2 regions of the Ruegeria sp. H7 genome follow, and region 1 is predicted to be linked to the other one. Evidence: riboswitches for the same ligand, from Rfam matches in the RefSeq annotation. Region 1 holds a riboswitch; the other holds the start of a gene.

Region 1 (7,772 bases):
GACAACGCGACATTCGGTCGATCACCGCGTTTCACGGTCTGCTGGCGCAGCGTGTGCAGGTTGGCCAGAGTTTCAGCGCGGTCCGGGCCGGTATACAGCCGGATGTCTTCGCCGACCGCGTTGGCGGGCCAGAATCCAACAACCGCGCGGGGTGTGAACCAGCGCTCTGCGATAATCTGATCCAGCATTGCCTGCGCATCGGCAAAAAGCGCCCGCGCCGCCGCGCCCTGTTTTTCATCCTCAAGAATTCCGGGATAGACACCGCGCATTTCCCAGGTCTGGAAGAACGGCGTCCAGTCGATATAGCGGGCGATTTCGGCCAGATCCCAGTCGGGCAGCACGCGCGCGCCGGTGAAGGACGGTGCAACGGGCTCGTAAGCATCCCAATCCAGTTTCAGCGCATTGGCCCGCGCCTTGGCCAAAGGCAGGCGGTTCTTGGCGCGTTCGCCGCGCTCGTGCTTGTCGGCCACATCGGCATATTCGGCCTGAATCCCGGCGACATAGTCGGGTTTCTGCGTCGGGCTCAGCAACGCGCCGACAACCCCGACCGCGCGGCTGGCATCGGTGACATAGACCGCCTGCCCGTGCGTGTAACGCGGCGCGATCTTGACCGCTGTGTGCACCCGCGACGTGGTTGCGCCGCCGATCAGCAGCGGAATATCGAACGCTTCGCGCTCCATCTCCGATGCCAGATGCACCATCTCGTCCAGCGACGGCGTGATCAGCCCGGACAGGCCGATAATGTCCACGTTTTCCTCACGTGCGACTTGCAGGATCTTCTGCGGCGGGACCATGACGCCCAAATCCAAAATCTCGTAGTTGTTGCAAGCCAGAACCACGCCGACGATATTCTTGCCGATATCGTGCACGTCCCCCTTCACGGTCGCCATCAGCACCTTGCCCGCAGATTGCCGGCCCTCACCGCCATTCCGGCGCTTTTCTTCCTCCATGTAGGGCAGCAACACGGCCACGGCCTGCTTCATCACACGAGCTGATTTCACCACCTGCGGCAGGAACATCTTGCCCGCGCCAAACAGATCACCGACCACGTTCATCCCGGCCATCAGAGGCCCCTCGATGACATGCAAGGGGCGTTCCGCATCGGCGCGCGCGGCCTCGGTGTCTTCTTCGATGAACTCGGTGATACCGTTGACCAGCGCATGCTCCAGCCGTTTCTCGACCGGCCAGTCGCGCCAGGCCAGGTCGCGGGTTTTCTCCTCGCGCTTGTCACCACGGAAACGTTCGGCGATGTCCAGCAGGTTCTCGGTCGCGCTGCCGCCGGATTTCGGTTGGCGGTTCAGGACCACATCCTCGCACGCTTCGCGCAGGTCTGGGTCGATCTGGTCATAAACGGCCAACTGGCCCGCGTTGACGATGCCCATATCCATCCCGGCCTGAATGGCATGATACAGGAACACCGCATGCATCGCCTCGCGCACCGGCTCGTTGCCGCGAAAGCTGAAAGACAGGTTCGACACGCCGCCCGACACATGTGCATGGGGCAGGTTCTGCCTTATCCAGCGGGTCGCCTCGATGAAATCCACGCCGTAATTGTCGTGGTCTTCGATCCCGGTGGCGACGGCAAAGATGTTGGGGTCAAAGATGATGTCTTCGGGTGGGAACCCCATATCCTCGACCAGAATGCGATAAGCGCGGGCGCAAATCTCGGTCTTGCGTTCGAACGTATCGGCCTGACCGGCCTCGTCAAAGGCCATGACCACCACGGCGGCACCATAGGCCAGACACAGACCCGCGTGATGGCGAAACGCCTCTTCTCCCTCTTTCAGGCTGATCGAGTTCACCACCGGCTTGCCCTGCACGCACTGCAGCCCGGCCTCGATCACCTCCCATTTCGAGCTGTCGATCATGATTGGCACGCGGGCGATATCGGGCTCGGACGCGACAAGGTTCAGGTATTCGACCATCGCCTGTTTGCTGTCGATCAGCCCTTCATCCATGTTGATGTCGATGATCTGAGCGCCGTTTTCCACTTGATCCCGCGCAACGTCCAGCGCGGCGGCATAGTCGCGGTTCACGATCAATTTGCGAAACCGGGCCGAGCCGGTGACGTTGGTCCGCTCACCCACATTCACAAAGGGGATGTCTGGCGTCAGGACAAAAGGCTCCAGCCCCGAGAGGCGCAGATGACGGGTCATGCGGGTACCTTTCTGGGGGCAAAGGGCGCAACCGCTTCGGCGATCGCGCGGATATGGTCGGGCGTGGTGCCGCAGCAACCGCCGACCACGTTGACGATGCCATCGCGGGCAAACTCTTCGACCTGAGCGGCGGTCTGGTTTGGTGTTTCGTCATACTGGCCGAACTCATTCGGCAGGCCCGCGTTGGGGTAGGCGCAGGTCAGGGCGGTCGCCACGCCCGAAATCTCGGCCATATGCGGGCGCATGGATGCAGCGCCAAGGGCGCAGTTCAGCCCGACGGTGAAAGGGCGCGCATGGGCGACCGAGTGCCAGAAGGCGGTGGGTGTCTGGCCAGAAAGCGTCCGGCCCGAGGCATCGGTGATCGTGCCCGAGATCATCAGCGGCAGGCAGCGTCCGGCCTTGGCGAAGCTCTCGAAGGCCGCGAAAATCGCCGCCTTGGCGTTCAGCGTGTCAAAGATCGTCTCGATCAGGATCAGGTCAGAGCCTCCTTCGATCAGCCCGTCGATCTGCTGGCCATAGGCTATGCGCAGATCATCGAAACTGACGGCGCGGTATCCGGGATCGTTCACATCCGGGCTGATCGAGGCCGTCCGGTTCGTCGGGCCCACAGCCCCGGCCACAAACCGGGGTTTGCCGTCCTCAGCCGTGGCCCGGTCCGCCGCGCGCCGCGCCACCTGCGCGCCTGCGACGTTCAGATCATGCACCGCAGCCTCCAGCCCGTAATCGGCCTGCGCGATGGTGGTTGAGGAAAAAGTGTTGGTTTCAAGGATATCCGCCCCGGCCATTGCGAATTCGTACTGTATATCCTCAACCGCCTGCGGCTGGGTCAGAACAAGCAGATCGTTGTTGCCCTGTTGCGGATGGTCCGGGTGATAGTGATGCCGACAGCCGGGGCCATGGATGTGACCGTTGGCGATAAAATCCTCTTCGGTCATGTTCAGCGTCTGGATCATTGTGCCCATCGCCCCGTCAAGGATCAGGATGCGCTGGGCAGCCAGCGCGCGCAGGGTCGCGAGCGCGGGTGTGTCGGGCAGGGTGAAGTCGAGCATTCGCGGTATCCAATCGGCTGTGTGGGCCGCAGGTATAGCGCGTTGGCATTATGAGGTGAAATGATTGTTATTCGATTAGATTATGAGATTTCGTCATAACGCGGTGTGCTCGGTGCGCAGATTCAACGAAATCATCAATAAACACTCAAAGCATTGCCCGGCCAAAATCGTCCAAAATGCGGGCGATGGCACAAGCTGAATTGCCAGCATTAGGTCACAAGGCGGCGCGGCGCGCGCGATGGCCCCCTCGGCGCTGTTTTGCGGGCAGGGCCAGGAACAATGGTTCCAGGGGCATCTGCATGGATCGGGCCAGCAAGTCGCAGAACACAGCGATGGCGGGTGAAGTCTCGGCAAACGGTTTGGCCTTGGCCAAAGCAATCCGTGCCTGCGCATGGTAGTTTGCCGAACCGGGCAGGCCGCCCAGCCATTGCATATAGCCCATCTGCCCCAGTTCTTGCGCGCGCTGCGGTGGCACGTGGCCGGTATCCAGTTGGGAAATGGTCAGGTCAAGCATAACGACGCCCTCCGCGCTTTTGGGCGGCCTGTGGGGGCATCAACAGTGATGTCTGGCCAGTGCGGTCCATCTCTTGTCGCTCCGTCCACGGGCACCCCGCCCGAGTTAAGGTGACTGCGGCACATATGCGCCGGAGATGGCAGGTCTCCTGACTTGCGGTTCATCGCTGTCCCCGTCCTTCCCGGACAACCCATGCGGGGTCATCCAGTGGTCTGTCGGGGTCGCTCGCCGCTTACAGTTGCGGGGGCAGTTGCGGCCTTGGGCGTTTGCCCGCACCGCATTCCCTTTTCAGCCGACTCAGAGCGTCGGACACCATCGGCTGCACAGTCTCATAAGGCCAAAGCCCTGTCTACCGGTGCCAGCAAAGCACGCAGCGTCGGATTGCAACCCGGCAGGAATTGAACCCAAATCAAACTGCGAAACCCCTCTAATCCCGAGAGCGGGACCAGCGCACCAGAAGACTGGCCGCGATGGGCGCGCCGATGATCACCAGAACGATCCGTGTCAGGTGGTGGGTAATGACAAACCCGAGATCCGCGCCCGAGACGATGGCCAAGACCGTCATTTCAGCCTGCCCGCCGGGGGCATAGGCGAGGAAGGCCTCGATCGGTTGTCCAAAACCCAACGTGGTCACAAGGGCCGTGAAGGCTGCTGCAAGTACGGCCAGCACAACAACATAGGCGCAGCCCGCCGCCACAACTTTGCGCAGCTCGACCCATGTGACGCCGATAAATTTTACGCCGATGGTGCAGCCGATAAAGAATTGCGCGACAAGGATCGCCTCGCGCGGTGGGCGGGTGTGGATGAAATCGCCCAGTGACAAGGCCGCAGTCAGGATCATCGGGCCCAGAATGGACGCTCCGAACAGGCCGATCCGCTCACTGCCTTTCCAGCCGACAATGGCGGCGACGACCATCAGTGCCAGTTCGTGCAAGGGCAGGTCGCGGGCGGGTTCGCCAATGGGGTTGGTCAGGTCAGCGTCGTAGAACAGGGTCAGGAACAACGGGGCGAGCGTCACGATGATCAGCACGCGCGTGCCATGGATCAGGGACAGGGCGCGCGGATTGGCACCGGCCTCGGTGCCGAAGATGATCATGTCCTGCAACCCGCCGGGCATCGCGGCGTAAAAGGCCGTTTTGTCGTCAAAGCCCCAGACCTTGCGAAAGAACGGCACCCCGACCAAAGCGATCAATAGGATGAAGGGCGGGATCAGAGCAATTGACGCTGCCATTTTCGGCAGTTGGCCAAACAGATCAGGCGTGATCGAAGCCCCCACCGCCACGCCCAGGATAGTGCGCGCCGCGACCGAGATCTGCCCGAACCCCTCCATCGGCGCATGCGCCAGTGCCGCAATCAGGCAAGCGGTCATGGGGCCGAATAGAAAGGGCAGGGGCAGGCCCAGCATCCAGAATACGACCGTTCCCAGCCCGGCAAGGCCGAAGGTAATGGCCCGCCTTACGGGGCGGCTTGGGGATGAGGCTTGGACGGACAAATTTCAGGCCCGATGTCATGGGATCAATTGTATTCCATGGTATGCAATTGGGCGCGGTTTGCAAGACCACGCGCACCGACCATTCGGCATGCCCGAGTGAAGAGCGGCCCGTGATGCAGCTTGGCGCGATCAGCGTGTGTTGGATGAGATCCAGGAACGAGGTCTCGAAATCAATGCGAGTGTCACTGAATTCGCTTCAACCCCACCAATCCAACAGGGCTTATGTGGGTGCCGACCCGCCAAACGCCGCCTGATAAGCCTTGTTGCTTTTCGCCCATTCGATCAGTTCCTCACCCGCTTCCAGCGCGGCCTTCTCGTTTGGCGCATTCGAAATCGCGTCGAGCCGCTTGTGAAGGTCCGAACTGGGGTCTGCCGTCATCGCCCCAACCTCCATCACAAGGCTGACATTCGGGGGCGGGGTGTAGACATAGCCGTTCTGCGACTGAGCTTCGATCCGTTTGAGCAGGGCGGGCACGATGGATGCGGTGTCATGCACATAGTCCCAATTGGTCGAAAGCCCCTGAATCATCGGGTTATCGACCCCACCAAACAGCGTCACCGGTGTCGTCTTGTAGATCACAAGGGGCATTCCAGCGGCGTAGGCTGTTGTCACCTCGACAATACTGCCGCCATCGGGCACCCGGCCATCCATGTTGAACACAAGGCTCGAACAGCGCCCGAGCAATTGGTAGATATCCTGCGCGTAGCCGACCTTGAGGATGATATACAGCATCTCCTGGCCCTTTTGTGACCAGACCTGAGGGTCCTGCAACATATCCATCATCTTGGCGATCTCGACGCCGTCGCGCGGGGCGAGATAGGTGCCGAACCCTCCGGCCTCGAGCACGGCGGCGATGTTATATTGCTCCCATAGATCACCGACGCTGAACATCGGGCCCGAGCAGAAAACGATATGGTCTGTCATGAAATGGTCCTCTGGTTAAAATTCAGTGTCGTCAGGCCGGGTCTGAAGCGGCTGCGCCGGGCTCTAGCCGACCGGTCCAATCGGTAACCAACTGCGCGCCTTCGGCTTCGCGCGCGGTGCCGGTTAGCATATCAGACAGCACCCGCGCACAGCGCAGGGCCAGCGAAACCGATCCGGCAGCCCCGGCTTCGTCAATTGCGGTGCGCAGCAGCGCCTCGGCCTCGTCTTGTCGGTCCAGAACAGCCAGCACCTGTGCTTTCAGCCGCATCAGGTCCGGGTTCCAGACCGGCTGGTTCAACATCCCCGACATTTGCAGCCCGGTGTCAACAATCGCCAGCGCTGTATCCGGATCGTCATTGGCCAGCCGCGTGTCAGCCATGATCGCAAACCCCATGCCCGAGCCTGTCTGGCTGCCGGTTTTCGCCAACAGGGCCAGACCGGCATCAACTTCCTGACACCGCTTGTCCGGCGGGTCGATGGGTTGTCCGGCCCGGAACAACTGGCTTAGCCCGCCCCAAAGCGGGATGCCAAGCTGGGTGCATGTCTCATAGGTCTCGGTGGCCAGAGCATAGGCGCGGTCACTGTCCCGGCGGCAATGCAGGGTGATGATCAGAAAGGCCCGTGCGGCGGCCAGGCTGAGCGCCGAGTTCAACCCCTCGGCCAGCGCCAACCCCGCCTCGGCACGTTCCAGCGCCGTATCGGGCGCGCCGCACCACCAATGGGCCACCGCGCTGACCCCATAGGCCAGAACGCCCTGATCGGTGCCAATGCCATAGGTAACTTCGGCGTAATCCTCGGGGCGGTAGAGACGGATCGCCTCTTCCGCATGTTCAACGGCAATCTCACCTTCGCCCAGTTGAAACCGCAGAAAGGCGAGCGTGGTATGGGCGCGCAACATGCCGATCCGGTTCGCGCCCGCGCCGGGCATATCCAGAATGCGGTCGGCATATTCTATGCCCCTAGCGCAGTCGCCCTTGTCCAGAAAATGCGCAGCCAGCCCGTTCAGCGCCGATGAGGTCTCATCCGCGTCACCAAGACGTTCGGCCAGTTCCAACGCGCGATCCAGCACCGGTTTGATTTCGGGTGAGGCAAAGCCCCGCACGCCCATGATCGCGTTTTCCAGCGGGATCTGGATGGACAGCTCGATCTCGTCCCGCTGGCGGTTTTCCTCGGTCTGCTCCAGCGAGGCCAAAGCACGGCGATACAGCACCGTTGCATCCTCGACCGCAGCTTGCTTGACCGCGCGCAGCCCGGCGTCGCGGTACCAGATGGCGGCATCGGTAAAATGCCGGGCAGCATGAAGGTGATGGGCGATCTTGTCGGGCTGTTCCGCCGTCCCGTCCTGAAGGCACGCAGCGGCGCGGGCATGCAGATCGGTCCGCTCGGCCCGCAGAAGCGTGGCATAGACCGCGTCCTGCGTCAGCGCGTGGCGGAACATGTAGCCGTCATTGGTGCCCGAACGCGGGCGTAGAATATCGGCCTCCAGCAAATCCCCGACCGTTCCGGATATCTCGACCTCATCGCGCTGGGCGACCTGGGACAGGATCGACATATCCAGATCCTCGCCCAGAACGGCGGCGACCTGAGCGGTCTTTTTCGACTCGGGCGACAGGGCGTCCAGCCGCTCCATGATCAG
Region 2 (7,772 bases), on a different contig from region 1:
TGCTCGCTGTGCCGGGTGCAAAACTGGAAGACATCACCGAGGCGCACTCGCATCTTGTGCTGCTGCCCCAATGTGCAGGGTTCCTGCGTGAACACGACATTCGCGGACGCGTCAGCCCCGATAACGCACGTGCCGCGCGCGAAGTGTCCGAGGCCGGTGACATTCATTCCGCCGCGCTGGCCAGCGAACTGGCCGGAGAGATTTACGGCCTGAACGTCTTGGCCCGCCATATCGAGGATCACGGCGACAACACCACGCGCTTTTTGCTGATGTCCCGCCAGGCCGACCTGTCGCGCCGGGGCGCGCATGAGATGATCACCAGCTTCGTGTTTCAGGTGCGCAACATCCCAGCCGCGCTGTACAAGGCCATGGGCGGCTTTGCCACCAACGGCATCAACATGACCAAGCTGGAAAGCTACATGCTGGATGGCTCGTTCACGGCGACGCAGTTCTACGCAGACATCGTCGGGCACCCGGACGACCGGAACGTGCAACTGGCCATGGACGAGCTTGAGCACTTTACAACCAATGTCGAGATCCTGGGCGTCTACCCGGCAGCGCAACCGCGCGGTTGATGCAGGGCGGTCCCGTTCGAGACTAATTGAACTCTGACCGCCTTGTTCCGCTGCGCCACGCCGCCAGAATGGCCTTGACACAGCTTTCCGTACCTTCGGTTGAATCGACCTCTAGGTCGTATTGCCTGCCGGTATGGATGAACGCATGGTCTTGCTCAGCACTACCTGTCGGTCGGTCGCCGCGTATTTGTTCACGCTCCCGCAGAACGGGCAGTGGGCATTGAACCGAGACAAACAACACGTCGTGGGCGCGCAGCAGGTTTTTCAGGTCTTTAGCCCATCCCGGGCCATCCAGAATATGTTCTAAGATCAGGTTGTTTCCGGCATCCGCATAGGCTGCTATTGACGCGTGAAACCCATTGAAGAAGGCGACACGGTCTTGGGTCCAGTCGAACTCTCCATTTTGGTAACGCGCAGTTGGAAGGGCACCAGAGTCTTTTAGGTGATCGATCGAAATATGCCAGAAGGGCAAACTGATCTCTTGCTGCAATGCGCGCGCGATCGTGCTCTTTCCGCTACTGGACGCGCCGTGAAGAAAAATGATGTGAGACATTTTCATAGCTTTGTGAAAACGGGTCGCAAGGCTGATCCCCGCGCCCTAAGCCCCGTGTTTATGGCGCTGCTCCAGCTCTCGGGCGAACTCACCCAAGCGGATTTGGAACTGCTTGCGGAAACGGGCCTGCCCCAGCTTCATTGATTGCAGAAGCAGGCGGGCGGGCAGGGATTTCGCGCTTAGGGACATTTCGACGCTCAGGCGGGTTCTGCGTTGTGACAGAGCCAGAAAATCAACGGTGGTAATGCCGCTCATGCCTTTGCTGTTGGCTTCGAACCGCATCTGCGCAGGACGGTCGCAATCGGTCATCACAACCGACATCTGACGCGGCTTGCCGCGCAGCTTGAACTCGGTCTCCCAAGTGGTGCCGGCCTCGACCGGGACGCCTTGGGTTGTGCGCCGAACATCGATGCCGCGCCGCATGGCCATACGCTCGAACCGTTCGAAATCGGCAACCATTTCGAATACCGAATTGATCGGGGCTTCGATATCTTCGCGCGCTGAAAACTGCATGTCTGCCTTTGCTGCCTTTTGTCCAGTTTTTCCTTAGTCCAGCGTGTCCGCAAGCCAGTTTTGCAACAGAAAATGCGCGATGGCCCCTTTTCGAGCGGGCAGCAGGGTTGGATGCTCGCCTGCGAAAGCCTGCATCATTTCCGTTTTGCTGACCCACATCGCGTCTTCAATCTCGACCGGATCGATCAAGATGTCACGCGACAGCGCCTCGCCCGCGCAGCCGAACATCAGCGAGGCCGGGAACGGCCAGGGTTGGCTGGACAGGTACGACACCGTGCCGACCGGCACGCCTGCCTCTTCCATCACCTCGCGCCGTACGGCGGCCTCAAGCGTTTCGCCCGGTTCGACAAAGCCGGCCAGCAGTGAATACATCCCCTCGGGCCAGCCGGGCGAGCGGCCCATCAGCACCGCGTCACCATGGGTGATCAGCATGATGACAACCGGGTCCGTACGCGGAAAATGCTGCGCGCCGCAGGTCGGGCAACTGCGCTGCCACCCGGCCTGCGAGATTTCACTGGGCGCACCGCATTTGGCGCAGAATTTATGCGTTTCATGCCAGCCGATTACCGCCTTGGCCGTCGCCGCCAGTTCGGCATCAAGGGGCGACAGGCGAGTCATGATCCGGCGCAGCTCGGCAAAGACATGGCCTTCGGGCAGGTCGGGATGTTGCTGTTCGGTCCGGTCGACAAACGCGCCGATGCCCGTCAGGTCCAGCCCTTCGGCGGCCCAGTTCGAAATATCCAGCGCAAACAAAGGGGCATCTGAAGCGTCCAACCCCAGAAAGATCGGGGCAGAAACAATCCCTCCGGGTCCGCGTGTGATCAGGGGATGAGACATGGGCTGCAAAGCCAACCGATCCAGCCTGTCACCCTGCACCAGCAGTTTACCGCGCCACAGCAGAACACATCTGGCTGCCGGATCGCCTTGTGCTTGTGACAACTTCTCGGCGTCGCCCCGAATATGGGCCGCACGGTTCAGACCCGCGCCACCGAAAGTCACCTGTTCTGCATTTATCATCACCTGCCCCTTCGGCTTTGCTGACAGGGCTGCCATGACTGCCCCGGCGTTGCAATGGCCTTTCGCGGTGCCGGGCCATGCGCGGCCAGAGGCAATGCTTGCACAGGCCTGGAAACATTGGCATTAAGTCTACCAATTGTTGATTTTGATTTAGCACCAGCATCCAATAGTAGAATTCAAGAGTGAAAACTGGACCTTTTAGACCGGGTCAAACTGAAAGTTCGGATGTGCATATTCGTATTCTCGCGACAACTGATCTGCACATGAATCTGACCGGTTTCGACTATTACTCGGATCAGCCGGACCCCACGATCGGATTCACGCGAACCGCCAGTCTGATCCGCGCAGCACGAACCGAAGCAGACGGCGCACTTGTTTTGCTGTTCGACAATGGCGATGCGCTTCAGGGCACGCCGCTGGGCGATCAGGCGGTACAGGACCCTGACGGCCATCCAATGATGCAAGGGTTTGCGGCCCTGCACTATGACGCCGTTGGGCTTGGAAATCACGATTTCGGCTTTGGGCTGGAGGTGCTGGACACTGTGCTCGATCAGGCTCCATGTCCTGTCCTGTGCAGCAATATGCGCCGCCGGTCGGGGGTTTCGCAACGCTGGCAGGACCATGCGGTGCTTGACCGATCGATTTCGCGAAACGGGCAGGACATTCCCATCCGCGTGGGCGTGTTGTCGGTTCTGCCACCTCAAACCGCGCAATGGGAAGCGCATCATCTGGGCGACGATATCACGGTCGAGGATAGTTTGAGCGCGGCGCGACGCACCGTGCAGATTCTGAAATCGGCGGGGTGTGATCTGGTCATCGCGCTGGCCCATTCCGGCCTCGGTCAAGATCAGGAAGTACCGGGGCTGGAGAATGCCGTGATCCCGTTGGTCGCTATTGACGGCATTGACGCCCTAGTGGCCGGGCACACGCATCTGACCCTTCCCGGCAACGACCACGGGGGGCTGGCCCATGTCGACCCTGAGGCCGGATTGGTCCATGGCAAACCGGTTGTCATGCCCGGGTCCGCAGGAAGTCATCTGGGCGTGATTGATCTGAACCTGTCCCACTCTGCCGATCTCGGGTGGCAGGTCACCGATCAGCAGGTCGGGTTGAGACCGCTTCGCCAAAACAAACCCACCCCTGAAACGCCAGAGGACCCCGACATGGTCCGGCTTTTTGCACCCGTGCACGCCCGAACCCGCACCAAGATGGCCGAGCCGGTGGCGCGAATCGCAAAACCGATGCACAGCTTTTTCAGCTTTTGCGCCGCTGATCGGGGGTTGGCTCTGGTGGCCTCGGCGCAAGCTGCTCCACTACGCCCCTATCTGTCCGGCACTGCACTGGCCGATTTACCCATGTTGTCCGCCGTTTCGCCCTATAAATGCGGCGGTCGGTCCGGGCCGCGCTATTATACCGATGTCCCGGCGGGCGAGGTGTGCCTGCGCCACATCGCGGACCTTTACGTCTTTCCGAACGAACTGAGGGCGGTGAAGGTCAGCGGCGCTCAGGTGCTGGACTGGCTTGAGATGTCGGCGGGTCTTTTCAACACCCTGCGTCGCGACGCCGAGACCGATCTGATCGGCTCCGGTCGGGTTGGGTACAATTTCGACCTTCTCTTTGGCCTGACCTACCAGATCGACCTGTCCTGCCCGGCCCGGTTTGACGCTCAAGGGCAGTTGATCGACAATTCTCACCGCCGCATCAGGCAGGCCAGAATTGACGGGTCTACGCTCGACCCCAATCAGGATTTTGTGGTCGCGCTCAACAATTACCGCGCCAATGGTGGCGGGCATTTCCCGTTTGTGGAAACGGCAGAGCCGATCAACCTGCCCGCAATAGATATCAAGCGAATCCTACGCGATTATCTGACCGGGAACCTGCCCACCGACCCGCTGTCTCAGGCGGTTTATCCGTTTTCGTTCACGCCGCAGGCCGGGGTTCAGGCAATCCTCAGTACAGGGCCCGGCGCGCTGAAATACCTGCCCGAGTTGCAGAACTACGACCCTATCGTTCTGGACCCAGACCCGCAGGGGTTCGAACGCATCCGACTGACACTCTGACGGGTTGTCATTTTCCCCAGGCTTCCCTATATCAAGCGCTGAGAGGTTGGCGCGGGCGAGCGCCTCGCCAACCTGGTCAGGTCCGGAAGGAAGCAGCCACAACGAGCCCCGCTTGGGTCGATGTCCAACCTCTCACCTTTCCCCCACGTATCCGCTCATCAGCACAATCAGGCAACCAACCGGGGCCAGATTGCCGAATTCCGGCGGGCAAATGCGCCGATATGGCCGATCTCTTTCACTCCGAACTCCTTGGGTGACAACAGGTGCCGCCGCGCGTCCGGCCCATACAGATCCGCCAGACGCCATACGGCTTGTGGCGGGACGGTCTGATCGTCGTCGCTGGTGAACAGATCCACCGGAACACCCAGATCCGCCCAGCGCGCCGGTGGCAGTTTTTGCCCGATCTCAGGCACATAATTCAGCGGCGCGGTGCACCACCTGCGCCATTGCCAATAGACAGAGCCCGGCAGATCGGCGCCGAACCCAATGGCTTTGCCGGGCAGATACCCCAGGGCTTTCACAAGCAGCGGTACATGCCCATGCCAGAACGCCCATGCCAACCCCCGATAGGGCCATGGGTGATCGGACAGCGTCACCAACCCCGAGCAGACACAGATCATCCGGTCGATCTGGTCGATATCCGGCTGAATGGGCCCCAGCATTCCGCCAACGGAATGGCCAATGCTCCACTGCCGGGCGTCCGGAAACCGCCGGCGCATCTCGGCCCGTGCTGCGGGCATATCGATCAGCGCCCAGTCCGACATCGTGACCTGCGAGTTGCGCATGGGGCCGGAAGCAGAGTGACCGAAATCACGATAGTCATACGTCAGGCAGGCCATGCCACGCTCGGCAGCCAACCACCGAGCAAAGTGCTGGTAGTAGTCGCGCGGCACACCGGTTGCCCCGTTCAGTACCACCACCGTGTCGGGATCAGTAAAAGGCCGATACAGCCGCGCCGACAGCTGGGCCGGACCAGCGGGAAACTGGAAATCCTCGATCTTCACGTGCTGCTGCGTGTCCAACATCGAACCTGTGGGCCTTTCTGAACCAATCGGTTTACCTGCCCAAGAGGCACAACAACCCGCAGCCGAGTCAACCCTGCTGCCACTTGACCACACGTCGCCCGGCACAAGACTTGTGTACGTGACACCCAAAACCCCGCTTGACTCAGAACGCGAACAGACGCTAGCGGTTGTGTGATGGTTTCCGATCCACACAATGGGTCGGGATGAAAAGGGAACACGGTGCGGTTCTGCCCGGTCAAACCGGAACGAACCAAGGCCGCGACTGCCCCCGCAACTGTAAGCGGTAAGCAATGCCGGAATGCCACTGGCCGAAAGGCTGGGAAGGTCGGCAAAGCGACGACCCGCAAGTCAGGAGACCTGCCATCATCAACGTAACCGAAACTCGGGCGGGGTGTCCGGGCAGGTCCTGACAGCACATAGCTGAACCGCCTGCCAACGTCCCCGTCCGCCGCGCGGAGGGCGCAGGATGATCTGGAAGACAAAAACCCACGAATACGTGGCGACCATTTGCCAACGCACAGGCGGGCCCTGCCCCGCAATGGCGCGCATGGCACGCGCGCTGGCCGAGGCAATGAACGAGGCCGACCACGTCACCAGCGAAGGATTCGAAATCGAAGGCAGCAGCGACCTGACGCACTGCGCGCAAGGATGCATGGCCCGCTTTCGCGCCGGACCAGAACAGATACGCATTTTCTCCGGGACCGAGGCGGACACGCCGATCCAAACGCTGGATACCTATGCCGACCTGATTTTTGACGAGACATGCGCGGCCCTTCCGTCCGGGGCCTTGCCAAAAACGCCTTGCGCCATGCTTGAGGTCTTGGCCCTGAGACCTTCAAGACCAGTGCAGGAACCGGCGCGGGTATCAGCCTGAGCGCGCATCCAAAGGTGCGTGGGTCGCTTTCGTGGCCCATGCCATCTGCTCGTCGGTTTCTACCGCGCAGGGGCGCAGGGCCCGCAACCGGGCCAGCGCCTTGTCTGCCGGTTCCCCGCATTCCAGCATCAGGCGCAAGACCACCATACCAGATCGCCCGCACCCACCCCGGCAATGCACCAGCACCCGGCCACCGCCGGACAAAGCCTGCCGCGCCGATGCGCTGACCGACCCCCACCGATCGTGAACGGCGCGCGGCGGGGCGCCAAAATCCTCGACCGGCAAATGAACCCATCTGCTGGCGCGGCCCTGAATGTCACTGCCAAAGGTCCGGGCCCCGTCCTGCAGCATCTCAACTTCCGTGGTCATCGAGATCACAAGACCGGGTTTCCAATCCGAGATCGTATCCAGATCGCCCGCGTAATCTCCGCCGCGTCCCGGCATCGAGGTCAGCGCAAGTGTTCCGCCTCCGACTTGCAGCGCGTAGACGACCAGTTGCGACATCAAAGATTTCCTCCCAAACCCAAGCCTGCTTGTAAAATGTGCTTCAAAAATACTGAGATTCCAGTTTACGCCGATCTCGGGTCTTTCCAAACCAAATTTCCCCGACCCTGCTGTGGACGCGGGCGGCAGCGGCCACTACGCTGCGACGACGTCCCGAATCCGCCAGAGCAGACATGACCGACACAGACAGCCCCGCCTATCAGGTTCTCGCCCGCAAATACCGCCCGGAAACCTTTGCTGATCTGGTGGGCCAGGACGCGATGGTGCGCACGCTGAAGAACGCGTTCGAAGCCGACAGGATAGCCCAAGCCTTTGTCATGACCGGCATACGCGGCACCGGCAAGACAACCACGGCGCGGATCATCGCCAAGGGTATGAACTGCATCGGCCCCGATGGCACTGGTGGCCCTACGACCGAACCCTGTGGCGTCTGCGAACATTGCACCGCGATCATGGAAGGCCGCCATGTCGACGTGATGGAGATGGACGCCGCCAGCCGTACCGGCGTCAATGATATTCGCGAGATCATCGACAGCGTCCGCTATCGCGCCGCCTCGGCCCGCTACAAGATTTACATCATCGACGAGGTTCACATGCTCTCGACCAGCGCCTTCAACGCGCTGCTCAAGACGCTGGAGGAGCCGCCCGAAC

What was found. Region 1 has a riboswitch for cobalamin ahead of ACR0AC_RS04435 (hypothetical protein). Riboswitches for the same ligand answer to the same signal wherever they lie in the genome.
Region 2: it holds a riboswitch for cobalamin, as region 1 does, so the genes downstream of both, ACR0AC_RS20220 (hypothetical protein) here and ACR0AC_RS04435 (hypothetical protein) in region 1, are expected to answer to the same signal.

The regions. Positions count from the first base shown of each region.
Region 1 is NZ_JBQFNZ010000001.1:932,185-939,956, reverse strand. Features, by position in the region: gene metH (methionine synthase) at 1-2,156, opposite strand, end outside; gene ACR0AC_RS04440 (homocysteine S-methyltransferase family protein) at 2,153-3,205, opposite strand; gene ACR0AC_RS04435 (hypothetical protein) at 3,420-3,719, opposite strand; cobalamin riboswitch at 3,841-4,051, opposite strand; gene ACR0AC_RS04430 (AbrB family transcriptional regulator) at 4,147-5,211, opposite strand; gene ACR0AC_RS04425 (nucleoside 2-deoxyribosyltransferase) at 5,432-6,136, opposite strand; gene ACR0AC_RS04420 (ATP-binding protein) at 6,168-7,772, opposite strand, start outside.
Region 2 is NZ_JBQFNZ010000013.1:44,000-51,771, forward strand. Features, by position in the region: gene ACR0AC_RS20185 (prephenate dehydratase) at 1-575, shown strand, start outside; gene ACR0AC_RS20190 (chloramphenicol phosphotransferase CPT family protein) at 598-1,128, opposite strand; gene ACR0AC_RS20195 (SRPBCC family protein) at 1,174-1,641, opposite strand; gene nudC (NAD(+) diphosphatase) at 1,675-2,658, opposite strand; gene ACR0AC_RS20205 (bifunctional 2',3'-cyclic-nucleotide 2'-phosphodiesterase/3'-nucleotidase) at 2,886-4,718, shown strand; RNA gene ffs (signal recognition particle sRNA small type) at 4,758-4,856, shown strand; gene ACR0AC_RS20215 (alpha/beta hydrolase family protein) at 4,886-5,743, opposite strand; cobalamin riboswitch at 5,902-6,122, shown strand; gene ACR0AC_RS20220 (hypothetical protein) at 6,210-6,617, shown strand; gene ACR0AC_RS20225 (protein-tyrosine phosphatase family protein) at 6,609-7,121, opposite strand; gene ACR0AC_RS20230 (DNA polymerase III subunit gamma/tau) at 7,295-7,772, shown strand, end outside.